DNA from 4 places in the Streptomyces liliiviolaceus genome. Region 4 is predicted to be linked to each of the others. Evidence: riboswitches for the same ligand, from Rfam matches in the RefSeq annotation. Region 4 holds a riboswitch; each other region holds the start of a gene.

What was found. A riboswitch is a leader RNA that binds a small molecule or an ion and turns the genes downstream of it on or off. The one in region 4 is predicted to bind cyclic di-AMP.
Region 1: another riboswitch for cyclic di-AMP. It lies ahead of J8N05_RS32760 (M23 family metallopeptidase); the one in region 4 lies ahead of J8N05_RS09425 (transglycosylase SLT domain-containing protein).
Region 2: another riboswitch for cyclic di-AMP. It lies ahead of J8N05_RS01960 (C40 family peptidase); the one in region 4 lies ahead of J8N05_RS09425 (transglycosylase SLT domain-containing protein).
Region 3: another riboswitch for cyclic di-AMP. It lies ahead of J8N05_RS05085 (M23 family metallopeptidase); the one in region 4 lies ahead of J8N05_RS09425 (transglycosylase SLT domain-containing protein).

Annotation. Positions count from the first base shown of each region.
Region 1 is NZ_JAGPYQ010000001.1:7,706,113-7,710,789, reverse strand. It holds gene J8N05_RS32770 (M16 family metallopeptidase) at 1-669, shown strand, start outside; gene J8N05_RS32765 (M16 family metallopeptidase) at 666-2,054, shown strand; cyclic di-AMP (ydaO/yuaA leader) riboswitch at 2,301-2,455, shown strand; gene J8N05_RS32760 (M23 family metallopeptidase) at 2,469-3,242, shown strand; gene J8N05_RS32755 (GntR family transcriptional regulator) at 3,508-4,200, shown strand; gene J8N05_RS32750 (HPr family phosphocarrier protein) at 4,518-4,677, opposite strand, start outside.
Region 2 is NZ_JAGPYQ010000001.1:451,452-456,128, forward strand. It holds gene pcrA (DNA helicase PcrA) at 1-2,134, opposite strand, end outside; cyclic di-AMP (ydaO/yuaA leader) riboswitch at 2,665-2,836, shown strand; gene J8N05_RS01960 (C40 family peptidase) at 2,844-3,998, shown strand; gene J8N05_RS01965 (hypothetical protein) at 4,147-4,500, opposite strand.
Region 3 is NZ_JAGPYQ010000001.1:1,171,667-1,176,343, forward strand. It holds gene J8N05_RS05080 (aldo/keto reductase) at 101-1,045, opposite strand; gene J8N05_RS05085 (M23 family metallopeptidase) at 1,174-2,223, opposite strand; cyclic di-AMP (ydaO/yuaA leader) riboswitch at 2,235-2,392, opposite strand; gene J8N05_RS05090 (PP2C family protein-serine/threonine phosphatase) at 2,658-3,791, opposite strand; tRNA gene J8N05_RS05095 (tRNA-Met) at 3,956-4,029, opposite strand; gene J8N05_RS05100 (dihydrofolate reductase family protein) at 4,088-4,677, opposite strand, start outside.
Region 4 is NZ_JAGPYQ010000001.1:2,136,183-2,140,859, reverse strand. It holds gene J8N05_RS09435 (peptide MFS transporter) at 1-239, shown strand, start outside; gene J8N05_RS09430 (CocE/NonD family hydrolase) at 250-2,340, shown strand; cyclic di-AMP (ydaO/yuaA leader) riboswitch at 2,702-2,854, shown strand; gene J8N05_RS09425 (transglycosylase SLT domain-containing protein) at 2,858-3,574, shown strand; gene J8N05_RS09420 (HAD family hydrolase) at 3,568-4,485, opposite strand.

The sequences.
Region 1 (4,677 bases), 5.6 Mb from region 4:
CCCGCCCCGCGCGACGGCTCGCTCCCGGAGACCATGGGCGGGCAGCTGCGCGAGGTCGTCGAGGAGGAGGTCCCGGCGCGTGCGCTGATGGCCGCCTACCGGCTCCCGGAGGACGGCACGCGCGCGTCGGACGCCGCCGACCTCGCCCTCACCGTGCTCGGCGGCGGCGAGTCGTCCCGGCTCTACAACCGGCTCGTACGCCGTGACCGCACCGCCGTCGCGGCCGGGTTCGGTCTGCTGCGCCTCGCCGGAGCGCCCTCCCTGGGGTGGCTCGACGTGAAGACCTCCGGCGACGTCGAGGTCCCGGTCATCGAGACCGCCGTCGACGAGGAGCTCGCCCGGTTCGCCGAGGAGGGCCCCACCGCCGAGGAGATGGAGCGCGCCCAGGCCCAGTTGGAGCGCGAGTGGCTGGACCGTCTCGGCACGGTCGCGGGCCGCGCCGACGAACTGTGCCGGTACGCGGTCCTGTTCGGCGACCCCCAGCTCGCCCTGACCGCCGTGCAGCGCGTTCTCGACATCACCGCGGAGGAGGTCCAGGAGGTCGCCAAGGCCCGCCTGCGCCCCGACAACCGCGCGGTGCTGGTCTACGAGCCGGTCGCCCCCGAGGAGACCGACGCGGCCGACGAGACCGACGCAGCGGACCACACCGACGAGGAGGCGGCCAAGTGACCGAGCTCGCCACGATGGAGTTCCACCCGCAGCCCCAGGCCGGCGAGGCCAGGCCCTGGGCCTTCCCGGCGCCCGAGCGCGGCACCCTCGGCAACGGCCTGACGCTGTTGCGCTGCCACCGCCCCGGCCAGCAGGTCGTCGCCGTGGAGGTCCTCCTGGACGCCCCGCTGGAGGCCGAGCCCAAGGGCCTCGACGGCATCGCCACGATCATGGCGCGGGCCTTCTCGGAGGGCACCGACAAGCACTCCGCCGAGGAGTTCGCCGCCGAGCTGGAGCGCTGCGGCGCCACGCTCGACGCCCACGCCGACCACCCCGGCGTACGGCTCAGCCTCGAAGTCCCCGTCTCCCGGTTGCCCAAGGCGCTCGGCCTGCTCGCCGACGCCCTCAGGGCACCCGCGTTCGAGGACGGCGAGATCGAGCGGCTGGTGCGCAACCGGCTCGACGAGATCCCGCACGAGACCGCCAACCCGGCCCGGCGGGCCGCCAAGGAGCTGTCCCGGCAGCTCTTCCCGGCGGACTCCCGGATGTCGCGTCCGCGCCAGGGCACCGAGGAGACGGTCACCGCGATCGACTCGGCGGCCGTGCGCGCCTTCTACGAGAAGCACGTACGCCCCGCCACGGCCACCGCGGTCGTCGTCGGCGACCTCACGGACGTCGACCTCGACGCGCTGCTCGGGGACACGCTCGGCGCCTGGACCGGCTCGCAGGCCCAGGCACGTCCCGTGCCCTCGGTGACCGCCGACGACACCGGCCGCGTGATCATCGTCGACCGGCCCGGAGCCGTCCAGACGCAGCTGCTCATCGGCCGCGTCGGCGCGGACCGGCACGACCGCGTCTGGCCCGCCCAGGTGCTCGGCACGTACTGCCTCGGTGGCACCCTCACCTCCCGCCTGGACCGCGTCCTGCGGGAGGAGAAGGGATACACCTACGGTGTGCGGGCGTTCGGCCAGGTGCTGCGCTCCGCTCCGGACGGGACGGGCATCTCGATGCTCGCCATCAGCGGCTCCGTGGACACCCCGAACACCGGTCCGGCGCTCGACGACCTGTGGAAGGTGCTGCGCACCCTCGCCGCCGAGGGCCTGACGGACGCCGAGCGTGATGTCGCCGTGCAGAACCTGGTGGGCGTGGCGCCCCTGAAGTACGAGACCGCGGGAGCCGTCGCGGGCACGCTCGCCGACCAGGTCGAGCAGCACCTGCCGGACGACTTCCAGGCGACGCTGTACAAGCAGCTCGCCGCGACCGGCACCGTGGAGGCCACCGCGGCCGCCGTGAACGCGTTCCCGGTGGACCGTCTGGTGACCGTCCTCGTCGGTGACGCCGCGCAGATCGAGGAGCCCGTCAGGGCCCTCGGCATCGGCGAAGTCAGCGTCGTGACGGCCGAGTAGGGATCTGTGGCCGGGTCGGTCCTGTGCTCGCGCAGGACCTGTCACGGCCGGGGCCCGGGTGACCGGACGAGTCACCCGGGCCCTTTTCTGTCCTTCTCCGCCCATGGTTTGTCCGTATTGCAGGGAAGTTGCCTGTCTGCCCTGTGGCATGCGCTACAAAAATGGTGATCCGTTTGTCCTTTGAAAGAGGCGCCGCTTAGCGTCGGTCCGGCTGTTCGTCAGGCACTGCGCCGCGTCCGCGGCACCGGACAGTCATCGCCGAGTCCCCGCATGGCGCGAGCCAGGGGAGCCGGGGACCCAGGTCCCTGGGGTGAATCGGACGCCCTTCCCGAAGGGGGTCCGTAGGAGACCTTCCTGCTCCGAACCCGTCAGCTAACCCGGTAGGCGAGAAGGAAGGAAAGGACCAGCCACTTCATGGCGTTCACCCGCGCCACGGGGAAGCACCGTCTTCCCAGCCGCATGACGCGCACCACCCGCAGGACCGTCGGCGTCGCCGCTCTGGCCACCACCGGTGTCGTGGGCACGCTGGCCGCCCCGGCGTTCGCCGCCGAGAGCGAGGTCGAGCAGACGGGCCCCCTGAAGGCCGTCACCATGGGCGACTCGGTCGCCCACGAGATCGACGCGCAGGCCGTCGCCCAGCGCCAGGCCGCCGAGCAGGCCGCCGCCCGCGAGAAGGCCGAGGCCGCCGCGAAGAAGCGCGCGGAGGAGGCCAGGGAGAAGGCCGAGAAGGAGCGCGAGGCCAAGGCCCGTGCGGCCCGCGAGGCCGAGCGCAAGCGCCTCAACGCCTACACCGCGCCGATCACCGGCTCGTACGTCTCCACGTCGTACCAGGCCGGTGGCGGTATCTGGTCCTCCGGCAGCCACACCGGCATCGACTTCCACGCCGCCAGCGGCACCGCCGTGCACGCGGTGGGCTCCGGCACAGTCGTGGAGGCCGGCTGGGGCGGCTCGTACGGCAACCAGATCGTCATCAAGATGGTTGACGGCACGTACACCCAGTACGGGCACCTCTCGTCCATCGGTGTCTCGGTGGGCCAGACGGTCACTCCGGGGCAGCAGATAGCCCTCTCCGGGGCGACCGGCAACGTCACGGGGGCGCACCTGCACTTCGAGGCACGGACGACCGCCGAGTACGGATCCGACATGGACCCGATCGCGTACCTCCGCGGGCACGGCGTGAACGTCTGACCGCACGGGCGCTTCGCACCGCACCCAAACCGCACCCGCACCGCACCTCCGTCGCAGGCCCCGGCTCACCGAGCCGGGGCCCGCGCGCGTTCGGACGGCTTCCGGTCACTTTCGTACCGGACGACTGCCTGTTCAGAAGCCCGGTGTGTCCAAAAAATATCCATGGATTCCCGGCTGCCTTCGGAATTTCCCGTTCTCTGCAATAGAGTCACCGAACAAGCGTCAATCGACCGCGTTTCGCGGGGATTAAGGCGGAGGTCCGGTCATGCGTATTCCCGCGCGCTCGGTATGCACGGCGATCCGGGACGACATCGTCGCGGGTGTCTACGAGCGCGGCAGCCGGCTCACCGAAGAACTGCTCGCGCGCCGCTACGGCGTCTCGCGGGTCCCCGTGCGCGAGGCGCTGCGCACCCTGGAGGCGGAGGGCTTCGTGGTCACCCGTCGGCACGCGGGCGCGTGCGTCGCGGAACCCACCGAGCAGGAGGCCGCCGACCTCCTGGAGATGCGCATGCTGCTGGAGCCGCTGGGCGCCGCCCGTGCCGCCCAACGGCGCACCGAGGCCCATCTCAAGGTGCTGCGCGGCCTGGTCAGGCTCGGCCAGGAGCGGGCCAGACGGGGCAGCAGCGAGGATCTGCGCTCGCTCGGGGGCTGGTTCCACGAGACGCTCGCGCAGTCCTCGGGCAGCCCGGCGCTGACCTCGACGCTCGGCCAGCTGCGGCACAAGATCGCCTGGATGTACTCGGTCGAGGCGCCCGCGAACCCCGCCGAGTCCTGGACCGAGCACGGGGCCATCGTGGACGCCGTGGCCCGCGGTGACAGCGACCGGGCCAGGGCGATCACGGCGCTGCACACGGAGCGGGCGATGTCCGCGCACCGGCTGCGTTTTCCGGGTGGGGACCGCGCCGAGCGTGTGAGGACTTCGCAACATCCCGTAAACACAGCGGGCCTGCGTCATTAACAGAAGCACCGTATACAAAGAGAGATATTCGGCAGGGCCCTATTTCCGGTGCCCTTTTCTTCCGCGTGCCCGCAATTGTGGAGCACGCCATTTCCGTGTGCGCGGAAGCGTGCGGAGGCGGGCGGAAATCGATACGCCACGCGCAGGAAAAGAACGGCCCCCGGTTCCGTACGCTCCCGTACGCGCGAACGGCGGAGCCGCGCCGCCCGGGGTGTGGGTGACGCGGCTCCGCCGTACGGGATCCGAGGGGACCGGTGGGGTCCGCCGGAATCCGGGAGGCCCGAGGAGGCCCGAGGAGGCCCGAGGGGACCTGAGGGTCAGACCGTCTCGGGGAGCTCGTCGAGACCCTCGGCGACCAGCTTCGCGAGGCGGTCGAGCGCGACGTCCGCGCCCTCGGCGTCGGAGGCCAGGACGATCTCCTCGCCGCCCTGGGCGCCCAGGCCGAGGACCGCGAGCATGGACGCGGCGTTGACGGGG
Region 2 (4,677 bases), 1.7 Mb from region 4:
GCGCGCGGGTGATGCCGACGTACGCGAGGCGCCGCTCCTCCTCCAGTTCCTTGGTCTGGCCGAGGGCGCGCATGTGCGGGAACACGCCGTCCTCCATGCCGGTCAGGAAGACGACCGGGAATTCCAGGCCCTTGGCGGTGTGCAGGGTCATGAGGGTGATGACCCCGGAGCCGTCCTCGTCCTCGTCGGGGATCTGGTCGGAGTCGGCGACCAGGGCCACCCGCTCCAGGAAGGCGGCGAGCCCGGTCGGCGTACCGGCCTCGGCCTCACCCTCGCCCTCGTTGGCCGCCGTGCCCGCGCCCTCGCCGCCGGCCGCCTCCTGCTCGAACTCCAGCGCCACGGAGGCGAGTTCCTGGAGGTTCTCGATACGGGTCTCGTCCTGGGGGTCGGTGGAGGCCTGCAACTCGGCGAGGTAGCCGGTGCGTTCGAGGATCGCCTCCACGACGGTCGCCGGGCCCGCGCCGGACTCGACGATCGTGCGGAGGTCCTCCATCAGTGTGTTGAACCGCTTGACGGCGTTCGTCGAGCGGGCCGCCATGCCGTACGCCTCGTCGACGCGGCGCAGCGCCTGCGGGAAGCTGATCTTCTCGCGCTGGGAGAGCGCGTCGATCATCGCCTCGGCGCGGTCGCCGATGCCGCGCTTGGGCACGTTCAGGATGCGGCGCAGCGGTACGGAGTCCTCGGGGTTCGCGAGCACCCGCAGGTACGCGAGGACGTCCCGGACCTCCTTGCGCTCGTAGAAGCGGACGCCACCGACGACCTTGTAGGGCAGGCCGACCCGGATGAAGATCTCTTCGAAGACACGGGACTGGGCGTTCGTACGGTAGAAGACGGCGACGTCGCCGGCCTTCGCGTCGCCCGCGTCGGTGAGACGGTCTATCTCCTCGACGACGAACTGCGCCTCGTCGTGCTCGGTGTCGGCGACGTAGCCGGTGATGCGCGCGCCCGCGCCCGCGTTCGTCCACAGGTTCTTCGGGCGGCGTGATTCGTTGCGCTCGATGACCGCGTTGGCGGCGGTCAGGATCGTCTGCGTGGAGCGGTAGTTCTGCTCCAGCAGGATCGTCGTCGCGTTCGGGTAGTCCTCCTCGAACTGGAGGATGTTGCGGATCGTCGCGCCGCGGAAGGCGTAGATCGACTGGTCGGCGTCACCGACGACGCACAGCTCGGCCGGCGGGAGGTCGTCCTCCCGCGGCGGTACGTCCTCGGGGTGCGCGACGGGGTCCGTGGCACTGCCGACGAGCTCCCGGACGAGAGAGTACTGCGCGTGGTTCGTGTCCTGGTACTCGTCCACGAGAACGTGGCGGAAGCGGCGGCGATAGTGCTCGGCGACGTCCGGGAAGGCGCGCAGGAGGTTGACCGTCGTCATGATCAGGTCGTCGAAGTCCAGCGCGTTCGCCTCGCGCAGCCGCGACTGGTACATCGCGTAGGCCTGGGCGGCGGTCTTCTCGAAGCCGTCGGAGGCCTGGGCGGCGAAGTCCTCCTCGTCGATCAGCTCGTTCTTCAGGTTCGAGATCTTGGCGCTGAAGGACTTCGGCGGGAAGCGCTTGGGGTCGAGATCCAGGTCGCGGCAGACCAGGGCCATGAGCCGCTTGCTGTCGGCGGCGTCGTAGATCGAGAAGGACGACGTGAAGCCGAGCTTCTTGCTCTCGCGGCGCAGGATCCGCACGCAGGCACTGTGGAAGGTCATCACCCACATCGCGTGCGCCCGCGGGCCCACGAGCTGCTCGACGCGCTCCTTCATCTCGCCCGCGGCCTTGTTCGTGAAGGTGATCGCGAGGATCTGACCGGGATGCACCTTGCGCTCGCCCAGCAGGTGGGCGATGCGGTGGGTGAGCACACGGGTCTTCCCGGAGCCGGCGCCGGCCACGATGAGCAGGGGGGAGCCGTGGTGGACCACCGCCGCGCGCTGGTTCTCGTTCAACCCGTCCAGGAGCGCGGCCGGGTCCACGAGCGGCCGGGGCGCGCCGTCGCGGTAGTGGCCGTCCCTGCTCGGGGGCACGTCGAAGCGCCCGCCGAACAGGTCGTCCGGACCGTGGTCCGGCGCCTCGTCCTCGGGCGGCGGCGGGGGCTCTTCCTCGTGGGCCCCGGAGGGCTTGAGGTCCGCCAGGAAGCTGTCATCAAAGAGGCTGCTCATCGCTCTCCGAGTCTAGGCGTCCCCACTGACACCCGGCCGCCACCCCGGAAACTCGGCGGAATCCCGGCCGGGCGGCCATGGGCAGGGCTTCACCCGTGATGAGCACGCCATTACGCACGGTGGCCACCGCGGCGGCGACGGGGTGCACTGCGGTCCCGTCACGGGGCGCGGACTTCAACCCGCATCTGAACGGCGTACGGACGGCCTCCGTATAACCGTGCGAAGGCGGGGCGCGCAGGCAACCGTGCGAAGGCAGGGTGTGCCGGCCACCACCTGCCGGAGGGCATCCCCGAGCCGACCGGAAGCCGGTCCGTCGGCTCGGGCGCCGCGCCGGGACCCGATCGGCCCACTCCCGCACCCCGGGGACAACTCGGAGCAGATCGCGACCAATTGACGTCGCCGGACGACGCCCGTGGTTCAGGTCACGAAAATGTATCGGGCATATCGCACATCAAACTTCACAGGTGCCACACGTATTGGCTAACTTTCGCGTAGGCCGCTCGACCCGCACCGGCGAACAACGCCGGGCCGAGCGGGCTCCGCCGAATCCGGCTGCCCTCGTGGCCTCCGGAACCGGGGACCCAACCGATCCTGGGGTGAATCGGTCCGAACTCCCGCGTGGGACAAGGACCGTAGGGCAAACCTTCCGAAGCACTCGCCCGAACCCGACAGCTAACTCGGTAGGCGGATGACGGAAGGAGACGCCCTCGTGGCGCCACACCGCAAGTCGCGGCCCCCCAGTTCCCTGGGCATCCGCACGCCTGCCCTCGCCACCGCGGCCCTGACCTCGGTGGCCCTGCTCTCCCAGACGGCGGACGCCTCGCCGGCCGCGGAGCCCAGGCCGAGCACGGAGGAGGTCCAGAAGAAGATCGACGACCTCTACCAGCAGGCGGGCACGGCCACCGAGAAGTACAACGCCGCCAAGGAGAAGACCACCAAGCAGCGCAAGCGCGTCGCCACGCTGCTCGACGACGTGGCGCAGCGCACGGAGAAGCTGAACTCCGCGCGTGAGGCGCTCGGGACGTTCGCCGCGGCGCAGTACCGCACCGGAGCCTCCGCCCCCGACAGCGCTTCCCTCCTCCTCGCGGACAACCCGCAGGACTACTTCGACCAGACCCAGCTGATGAACCGGCTGACCGCCCGCCAGAAGCAGGCCGTCGACGAGTACGTCACCCAGCGGGCCACCACGTCGAAGAAGCGGCAGGAGGCCTCCGAGGGCCTGGAGACGCTCACCACGACGCAGAACACGCTGAAGACGTCCAAGGCTGACGTCCAGCGCAAGCTCGCCGAGGCGCGCGAGCTCCTCTCCAAGCTGACCGCCGAGGAGAAGGCCCGCCTGGCCGCGATCGAGCGGAAGAAGCAGGAAGAGGCCCAGCGCAAGGCGGACGAGCTGGCGCGGCAGCAGGCGGCCGACGCGGAGCGCCGGCGCCAGGAGGCGGCGACGCAGGGCACGGGAGCTGGTACCGGTACCGGTACGGGCACCGGGAGCACGGCGGGCTCGGACTCCGCCTCCTCCACCAAGGCGGCCAAGGCGCTCGCCTTCGCCCGCGCCCAGATCGGCAAGCCGTACGTCTGGGGCGCGAGCGGTCCCGGTTCGTACGACTGCTCCGGTCTGACCCAGGCCGCATGGAAGGCCGCCGGTGTGACGCTTCCGCGCACCACCTGGGACCAGGTCGACACCGGCACGACGGTCTCCGTGGACAACGCCCAGCCCGGCGACCTGGTCTTCTTCTACGACGACATCAGCCACGTCGGCATCTACATCGGCGACGGCATGATGATCCACGCTCCGAAGCCGGGTGCGTACGTCCGCGAGGAGTCGATCTACTACATGCCGATCCACAGCGTGGTGCGGCCGGGCTGAGAGCCCACCGGGGACGGGGACGGGGACGGGGTCCCACAGGGAACGCGGACGGGGTACGGCACGTGGGTGCCGTACCCCGTCCACGTTCCGGGCCGGTTTCCGGGGCGGCTCCCGAGACAGTTTCCGGGGCGGCTCCCGGCGCGGTCGCTCAGGTCCAGAGCACCGCGATGAAGACGTTCACCGTGGTCAGCCCGCCCACCAGGGCGAACAGGCCCTTCTCCACCTTCTCGTCGTCGCGTTTGACGTAGACGAGGCCGAGGATCACGACCAGGAGTGCCAGCTTCACGCCGATCTTGACGTTACTGACGGTCTGGTCGTCGGCCTGGTTGAGGCCGACGAGGACCGCGCCGGTGACCAGCATGGTCAGCGCGCCGTGGAGCATGGCGGGGGTGAAGCGGGCCGTGCCGTCGCCCATGGCCTTCATCTGGGTGAGGAAACCGCCCAGCAGGGAGGCGATGCCGATGATGTGCAGGGCGACGAAGACATGAATGAGTACGTCCATGAGCCCGGACCCTAACCGGACGCCCGCATACCGCCGCGCACCGGCCCACACCCCGGCTCCTGGCGGGCCCGGTGGCGGAGCCCATAGCACCGCCGCGTGTGCCGCTCCCCCACAACGCGTCCATCGGTCACCCCACCACGCCAAGTCGCCGGCACCGGGCCCGGATCACGGTCGCAC
Region 3 (4,677 bases), 960 kb from region 4:
GTCCGTGGCTGGGCGCGCAGTTCCCCGCGCCCCTCAAAGCACAAGCCTCGCTCCTCAAAGCACAAGCCTCGCCCCCTGCCTCCGCGACGCGACCCACGCCTCACTCGGACGCGCGGGTCAGCTTCGTGAGGTCCGTGTCCGTGAGCGTGAGGTCCGCCACCGACAGCAGGGCCGGGAGTTGCGACGGGGTGCGGGCGCTGGCCAGGGGGACGGCGACCGTGGGGCGGGAGGCCAGCCAGGCGAGGGCCACGGTGGCGAGTTCGGCGCCGCGCTCCTGGGCGACCTCGTCGAGCGCGGTGAGCACCCGCTGCCCCCGCTCCGACGCCAGATGCTTGCCCGCCGCACCGGCCCGCGGGCTGTCGACCTCCGCGCCCGCCCGGTACTTGCCGGTGAGGAAGCCCGAGGCGAGCCCGTAGTAGGGGACGGCGGCCAGTCCGCCCCGCGAGGCGACGTCCTGCAGCGGCCCCTCGTACGTGTCGCGCGACACCAGGCTGTACTGGGCCTGCAGCGCCACGTACCGCACGAGCCCCTCGCGGTCGGAGGCGTCCAGGGACTCCTGGAGCCGCTCGGGAGAGATGTTGGACGCGGCGATCGCCCGCACCTTGCCGGAGCGTACGAGCTCGTCCAGGGCGCCGAGGATCTCCTCGACGGGCACGGAGGGGTCGTCGTAGTGGGTGTAGTAGAGGTCGATGTGGTCCGTCTGCAGCCGGCGCAGCGACTCCTCGGCCGCGGCCTTCACGTTCGCCGGGGACAGGCCCTTGTACGAGGGATGCGCGCCGACCTTCGTGGCGATGAGGACGTCGGCGCGGTTGCCGCGCGCGGTCAGCCACTCGCCGATGACGGTCTCGGACACACCGCCCCCGTTGCCCGGCGCCCAGGCCGAGTACGCGTCGGCGGTGTCCACGAAGTTCCCGCCGGCGGCCGTGTACGCGTCGAGCACGGCGAAGGAGTCGGCGCGGTCGGCGGTCCAGCCGAAGACGTTGCCGCCCAGGGCGAGCGGAAACACCTCAAGGTCGGACGAACCCAGCCTGCGAAGAGAAGTCATGCCAAAACCAACGGCCGGACCGGACGGCCGTATTCCATACCTCGCGACACAACCTCACGACGCCACAACCTCACGACGCCACAACCTCACGACGCCGCGGGGACCTGCTTACGCGGGGACCGGCCCGCTTACGGGTTGAGGCCGTTGCCGCGCAGCCAGGCCATCGGGTCGATCCCGGTGCCGCCGGCCGTGTGGACCTCCAGGTGGAGGTGCGCCCCGGTGACGTTTCCGGTGGCACCCACGCGCCCGATGACCTCGCCCGTGCTGACCTTCTGCCCGACACTGACGCCGATCGACGACTGGTGGGCGTACCAGAGCTCCGTACCGTCGTCGAGCGTGAGGACCGTGCGGTAGCCGTACGAGCCGCTCCAGCCCGCCTCGGTGATCGTGCCGCTGTGAATGGCCTTGATCGGGGTACCCGTGGGAGCGGCGAAGTCTAGACCCGTGTGCTGACCGGAGGACCACAGCGAGCCGGACTGCCCGAAGGTGGAGGTGATCGTGTACGAGGAGGTGGGCAGTGTGAACTGCTTGGCCAGCTCGGCGAGGCGCGCGGCCTCGGCCTTCGCCTTGGCCTCCTCCTCCTTCTTCGCCTTCGCGGCGGCGGCCTTGGCCTTCGCCGCGTCCTGCTCCTTGGCCGCGAGCGCGGCGGCCTTCTTCGCGGCGGCGGCCTCGGCGGCCGCCTGGGCGTCGCGGTCGACCTGGTCCTGCTGGAGTTCGGCCTGGAGCATGATGCGCGAGCGCAGGGCCTCGCCGGCGTCGGCGTTGCCCTCCTCGGCGTCGGCCTCGGTGAGGCCGGCGGCGGTGAGCGCCGTGCTGGAACCCTCGGGGGCCTCGTCGTCGGAGATCAGCGAGCCGACGTTCGGCAGGTCGGGGATCGAGATCGACACCGGCGGCTTGCCGGTCTGCGCGGAGGCCATGCCGCCCGCGCCGACGGCGGCTATGACACCGACGCCCAGAACGGTGGAGCTGCGGGCGAGTCCCCCGCCACGCTGCTTGGCGACGCGGTGCTTGCCGCGAACCGGAACGACGGTCTCAGCGCTGGGATTCCAGGGCTCCCAGGGCTCGTCCGCCGTACGGGCGCCGAAGGCGAAGGTGTCGGGCTTCTTCTCGCCCGAGGTCTCTCCCGTCACCTCGTCAGGCATGAACGAGGGTGTGGGGGCAGGCCTGTTGAACGCCACGTGGGCGCGCTCCTTTCCTTCCTTCTCGCCTACCGGGTTAGCTGACGGGTTCGGAGCAGGAAGGTCTCCTACGCGCGTCAACCGCGGTGTTCACCACCACGAAAGACACGCGATTCACCCCATGTAGGTGGTTCCCCGGTTCCCTTGCGGGATTCGGCGCGTGCGCACGGAGCCGTCTCTTGTGACGGCTGGGACACCGCGCTGCGTTATCGAACGTTAATAGACTCAGGCACCGGATTCCAAGCTGTTCCTGATGATCGTTACGGCTGCTGGCCTGGACTTAAACGCTGCGAGCGGGGTAAATCGGGCGAGTTGATCGTCATTCACAGGTACCGTTTTTGTTGACGGTGTGTCAGTTGTTATGCGCAGGGGCGTCGTTCGACTACTGCAGGTGATATAGGTGCGGCGAGGGCCGGGAAGACGTCCCGGTGCCCTCACGGCCGCCGGACGGCGAGCAGCGCCATGTCGTCCGTACCGCCGCCCCCGGTGTACCGGACCACGTCGTCCACCAGTTCGCCGAGCAGGGCGTCGGGGCCGGCGAACCGGCGCCCGGACAGCCGAGCCGCCGGGTCGAAGAACACGCCCCGCCCGTCCCGGGCCTCGGACAGCCCGTCCGTGTGGAAGAGCAGCATGGCCCCGCCCGGGAACTCCTCCTCCTGCACGCGGTCGGGCCAGGCGCCCAGGTCGCCCATTCCGAGCGGCAGCGCGGGTTCCGCAGCGGCGAGCGTGCGTACGGTCCCGTCGCCGCGCAGCAGGAGCGGTCCGGGATGGCCGCGGTTGACGAGCCGTACGCGCTGGGCGCCGTGCGGGATCTCGGCGAGCACGGCGGTGATGAAGCCCTCGAAGACCTCGACGCTGTCGCGCCGCACCCCTTCGCGCATCAGCGACCGCTCCAGCCGCTGGGCGACGGCCTCCAGGGTGCTCTCCTGTTCGGCGGCCTCCCGGAAGGCCCCGATGACGACGGCCACGGCGGCGACCGCGCCCATGCCCTTCCCCCTGACATCGCCCACGACGAGCCGTACGCCGTGCGGGGTGTCCTGCACGGCGTAGAGGTCGCCGCCGATGAGCGCGTCGGTCTGCGCGGCCACGTACCGGACCGCGAGGTCGAGGCCGCCGGTGCGCGCGGCGGGTTCGGGCAGGACGGCCCGCTGGGCGGCCTCGGCGATCTCGTGGGCGGAGGCGAGGCGGGCGTTGCCGAGGCTCACGAGCCGGTTGATGACGACGGCGAGGCAGGCGACCGTCGCCACGGTGGCGATCTCGGTGATCCCGCTGGCGTCGACGGCGAACCGCACGGTCACCAGGATCATGGCCGCCGTCCCCGCGACGCCCGTCCACACGGTGGCGCCGAGCGACAGCAGGGGCGCGGCGACGAGCGATGCGGCCGAGAGGAAGGGCGCGGCGGTGAAGTACTGCGGGGTGAGGACGTCGTAGAAGACGCCCGCGACGATCAGCAGCGCCGGCAGCACGCGGACGACCGCGCGGGTACGGGGATACAGGCCGGTACGCCTGTCCGGCTGAGGCCCGGCGGAGCCCGGCGACCGCTGCTCGACCGCTCGACGCCCGATCACGTGTCTCCTGCCCTCGACCACCTCGCTCCGTCCAGGGTTCAGGGACCGGCGGGACGGGGCGAGCGGACGGGGACCGGGCGAGTGAGCGCGGGCGCGGGGACGGCACAGGGGAAGGTAAAACACCTGAGGCCGGAATCCATTGGATTCCGGCCTCAGGCCTTCAGTAGCGGGGACAGGATTTGAACCTGCGACCTCTGGGTTATGAGCCCAGCGAGCTACCGAGCTGCTCCACCCCGCGTCGTTGAAACCAGTGTACGCCATGCGCGGGACGCGAAGCACACCGTTAGATGTCGGTCTCAGTTCAGGTGGCGGTTGGGCGCCTTGGCCGCGCTCTCGTGCTCCGGGAGTACGACGACGTCGGCGCCCTCGGCCGCGAGCAGGCCGTTCCCGTCGGCGGCGGCCACGAAGGTGTCGGGCTCGCGCCACGCGGTGACCACCCGGCGCACCCCCGCGTCGAGGATCAGCCGGGCGCAGGGCGCGGGCCGCGAGGCCCGGCGGGCGCAGGGCTCCAGGCTGCTGTAGACCGTGGCGGCAGGGAGGCGGGGGTCGCCCGGCTCGATCTTGGCGAGCGCGGCCTCCTCGGCGTGCGCGAGGGGGTCGGACTCGCGGGAGTACCCGCGGGCCAGCTCCGTACCGTCGGCCGCGACGACGACCGCGCCGACGCTGAAGGCGGTCCGCGAGGGCGGGCACTCGGCGGCCAGTTCGCAGGCGAGCGCCAGCCACCGGTGGTCGGCGGCGGAGGGTACGGGTCCGGTGCCGGGCGCGGTGGGCACGTACCGCATGAGCACCACGTCTCCCACGGGCCGGGTCTCGATCAGCCGCAGCCGGTTGCGGGGGCCGCCGGGGTACTCGCCGTCCCCGAAGAGCTTCGGCGCGTGCGGCTGTC
Region 4 (4,677 bases):
CCTCCGGCATGTCGGCCACCACGAAACTCGCCCCGAAGGCCTTCGCCAGCCAGACCATGTCCCTCTGGTTCCTCTCGCTGGCCCTCGCCAACGGCATCCAGGCCCAGACCGTGAAGCTCTACGACGACGTCTCCAAGCCCGCGTACTTCGGTGTCAACGGCGCGATCGCCGTGGCCGCCGGTCTGCTCGTGATCGCCGCGGCGCCCTGGCTGCGCCGCACGATGCACCCCGTCCACTGAGGTGACACCCATGCGCATCCGTACGTCCTTCCCCTGCGAGACGTTTCACGAGGACATCCGCGTTCCCCTCGCGGACGGAACCAAGCTCTACGCGCGCGTGTGGCGTCCCGTCACCGAAGAACCCGTACCGGCACTGCTCGAATACCTCCCCTACCGGCTGACCGACTGGACCGCCCCGCGCGACTGGCAGCGCCACCCCTGGTACGCGGGCCACGGCTACGCCTCCGTGCGCGTGGACGTCCGCGGGCACGGCAACTCCGAGGGCCTGCCGGGCGACGAGTACTCCGCGACGGAACTGGCCGACGGGGTCGAGGTCGTCGAGTGGCTCGCCGCCCGGCCCTGGTGCTCCGGCAAGGTCGGTATGTTCGGCATCTCCTGGGGCGGCTTCAACTCCCTCCAGATCGCGGCCCTCGCACCCGAACCGCTCAAGGCCGTCGTCACGGTCTGCTCGTCGGACGACCGCTACGACAACGACGTGCACTACATGGGTGGTTCCGTACTCGCCGTCGACATGCACGCGTGGGCGGCGACCATGCTCGCGTTCGTGGCGCGCCCGCCCGATCCCGCATACGTGGGCGGGTCCTGGCGCGATCTGTGGGTGCAACGACTGGAGTCCGTCGATCCGTTCCTGCACACCTGGCTCGCCCACCAGACGAGGGACGAGCAGTGGCGCCGCGGCAGCGTCTGCGAGGACTACTCGGCCATCCGGGCGGCCGTGCTCGCGGTCGGCGGCTGGCACGACCCGTACCGGGACACCGTGCTGCGCCTCGTGGAACACCTCCCGCCGGACCGCGTACGCGGCCTGATCGGGCCCTGGTCGCACCAGTACCCCGACCGGGGGCTGCCGCCGGGCCCCGCCATCGGCTTCCTCCAGGAGACGCTGCGCTGGTGGGACCACTGGCTGAAGGACACCGGGACCGGGACCGGCACCGAGACCGACACCGGCTCCGACAGCGACAGCGACAGCGGCTCCGGCTCCGGCTCCGGCTCCGGCTCCGGCTCCGGCTCCGGCTCCAGGGTGATGTCCGAGCCGCTCCTCCGCTCGTACGTCAGCGACTCGCACCCTCCCGCGACGGTGTACCCGGTACTGCCCGGCCGCTGGGTCGGCGATCCCGCCTGGCCCTCCCCCCTGGTCGCCCACGTCCCGTACGCGCTCCAGGGCGCCCCCGTGGTGGTGCGCTCCCCCCAGCACACCGGGCTGGACGCCGGCCGCTTCTTCCCCTTCGGCAACGACGCGGACCTGCCGCCGGACCAGCGGGAGGAGGACGCGCGGTCGGTGTGCTTCGAGTTCGAGGTCCCGGAGGAGATCTGGGTACTGGGCCGCCCGCGCGTGCGCCTGAGGCTCACCTCGCCGGTGAAACGTGGACATGTAGTGGCCCGTCTGTGCGACGTGGCACCCGACGGCTCCTCGACCCTGGTCACCCGAGGAGTCCTGAACCTGACAGCCCGTCACGGCCGTGACCAGGTGGTCCCCTGGGAACCGGACTCTACGGAGGATGTGCTCTTCGAACTGAACGGCATCGGCCACGCCTTCCCGCCGGGCCATCGCATCCGGCTCGCCGTCTCCTCCGCGTACTGGCCATGGATCTGGCCCCAGCCTGGCTCGGAGGCGGGCTTCACCCTCACCCCGTCGGGCAGCGTGCTGGAACTCCCGCTCCGCGCCCAGGAGTCGGACCCCGCCATCGTCTTCGAGGAACCGGAGCAGTCGGCTCCGCTGGGCGTGAACTTCCCCGCCACACTGGACGAGCCGCGCCCCGAACGCCTCGTGGTCCGCGATGTCGCCAAGGGTGAATGGCGCCTGGAAGTGGATCCGCGGTACGGCGGCACCCGTGTCTATCCGGACGGTCTCGAATTCACCGAGGACGCGCTGGAGACATACACGATCAATGAGGCGGACCCGTTGTCCGCGCACACCAGGTCCGACTGGTCCGTCCGGCTGCACCGGCCGGAAATGCCGTGGGACGCGAGCGTCGAGACACACTCCGAAATCACCTGCGACGAGACGGACTTCATCACCTCGAACGAAGTGATCTGCAAGGACGGCGACGAAGTGGTGTTCCACCGCACCTGGGAGAAACGGATTCCGCGTACGGCGGGTTGAGCCGGGCCGAGTTCGCCGAGTTCGCCTGCCCCTGGAACCGCCCACGGCGACCGGCATCCCGCCCGCATTCGGCGTCGACAGAATATTGCGTATCACCTTTTTTATGGACATTGGCCGCCCGCGCCAGTGAATTGAGTCACGCCCGCGCGAAGTGATCGTTTTTCCGGTCCCGCCGATTTCCCTTTGCGGAAAGCAAGTTGAACTTCGCCTTCCGCTTTGATCAAGAGATATTCGCCCGACATGGCAGTTCAAAGCCGTCGCTGCGCGAATTCGGGGCTTGTTCACGGCATGTGCTCTCGCATACGTTCACGTCACTCCGGACGGATCGCCTAATCCTGCCGCCGCCCGGAAATCCCAGTCATCCATTCACTCGCGTACGGCAGGAGCGGGGGACCCAGGTAAGCCGCCGGACCGGAAATCGGAACGGCTAGGGGTCAAGTCGCGCACACCACGCGGCCGGGCATCTCCAGTCCGAACCCGACAGCTCACCTCGCAGGCGCCGGAGAGGACATTCGCCATGCCCGCACGAGGCAAGCACCGCCGCCCCAGAAACAGCACCCTCACCCGTGGCATCGTCGCCGCCGGGACGGGCGGAGCCGCGCTCGCGCTCCCCCTCGTGGGGGCCACCGGCGCCCAGGCCGCCACCCCGAACGCGGTCCCGCAGGTCTCGCTGGTCACCTACAAGGTGGTCGAGGGCGACACCCTGTCCAAGATCGCCAAGGCGCACACCACGGGCGACTGGAAGAAGCTGTACAAGGCCAACCGCGCGGTCATCGGCGACGACCCGTCGACCATTCGGCCGGGCCTGAAGCTGACCGTGGGCACGAAGAACGGCGGGACCTCGGCGAAGACCGCCACGGCGTCCAAGGCCTCCACGGCGTCCGCCGTCACCCCTGCCTCGGCGAAGACCTACACGGACGACCTCGACGGCTGGATCAGGGAGTCGCTGGACGTCATGGCCCAGCAGGGCATCCCGGGCACCTACGACGGCATCCACCGCAACATCATCCGCGAGTCGTCGGGCAACCCGCAGGCCATGAACAACTGGGACTCCAACGCGGTCGCCGGTACGCCGTCGAAGGGGCTCCTGCAGGTCATCGACCCGACCTTCTCGGCGTACCACGTGACCGGTACGTCGCTGGACCCCTTCGACCCGGTCGCCAACATCACGGCGGCGTGCAACTACGCCGCCGCGCGCTACGGCTCGATCGACAACGTCTTCGGCGCCTACTGACCGACGCCCGAGCGGGCCCCCGGACCGGCCTGCCGGCCGACCCGGGGGCCCGTCCGGTCGGTGCGGTCGGTGCGGTCGGTGCGGTCGGTGCGGTCGGTGCGGTCGGTGGAGAACATGCGCTCCAGGACCACCGCGATGCCGTCGTCCTCGTTCGAGAGGGTGATCTCGTCGGCGACGGACTTGAGTTCGGGATGCGCGTTGGCCATGGCGACCCCGCGCGCCGCCCAGTCGAACATCGGGATGTCGTTCGGCATGTCCCCGAAGGCGATGGTCTGCGCCGACGTCAGGCCCAGCCGGCCGGCGGCGAGGGCGAGGCCCGTGGCCTTCGTGATGCCGCATGGCTGGAGTTCGACGGTACCGGGCCCGGACATCGTCACGGTGGCGAGGGAACCGACCGCTCCACGGGCGGCGGACGCCAACTCGTCGTCGGAGAGCAGGGGATGCCGCAGCAGCACCTTACTGATGGGCCGGGTCCAGAGGTCGTCGCGCCGCGGCACCCGTACCGCCGGCAGCGTCGGGTGGGGCATCTCGTAACCCGGCTCGATGAGCGTGAGTCCGTCGACGCCGTCCTGGTCGACGGCCGCGTACACCTCACCGACCTCCGCCTCGATCTTGCCGAGAGCCACCTCGGCCAGCTCACGTTCCAGTGTGACGGACCACACCATGCGGTCCGCGCCGGCGTCGTACAACTGCGCGCCCTGTCCGCACACCGCGAGCCCCTGGCTGCCGAGTTCGTCCAGCAGTGGCCGTACGCGCGGAGCGGGGCGCCCCGTCACGACGAGGTGCCGGGCGCCTGCCCCGACCGCCATCGCCAGCGCCGCGCGCGACCGGTCCGAGAGGGTGTCGTCGCCGCGCAGCAGCGTCCCGTCCAGGTCAGTGGCGATGAGTGAATATGCAATCGGTGGGGCCATGATCAGAGAATACGGATCGAATCCCCCAGCGACTCGACGGGAACCGGACGTCGTCCGGCACCTCGACCGCCCCACACGTCGTCGCGGGCCTCAGCAGACCCCTGGAGTTCAGGTCGATCCCATGACATATCGGCCACTGTGCCGACCCGATTCACGCCCCTTTCCCGACCGCCCGCGTGCGCCCGCGCGCTC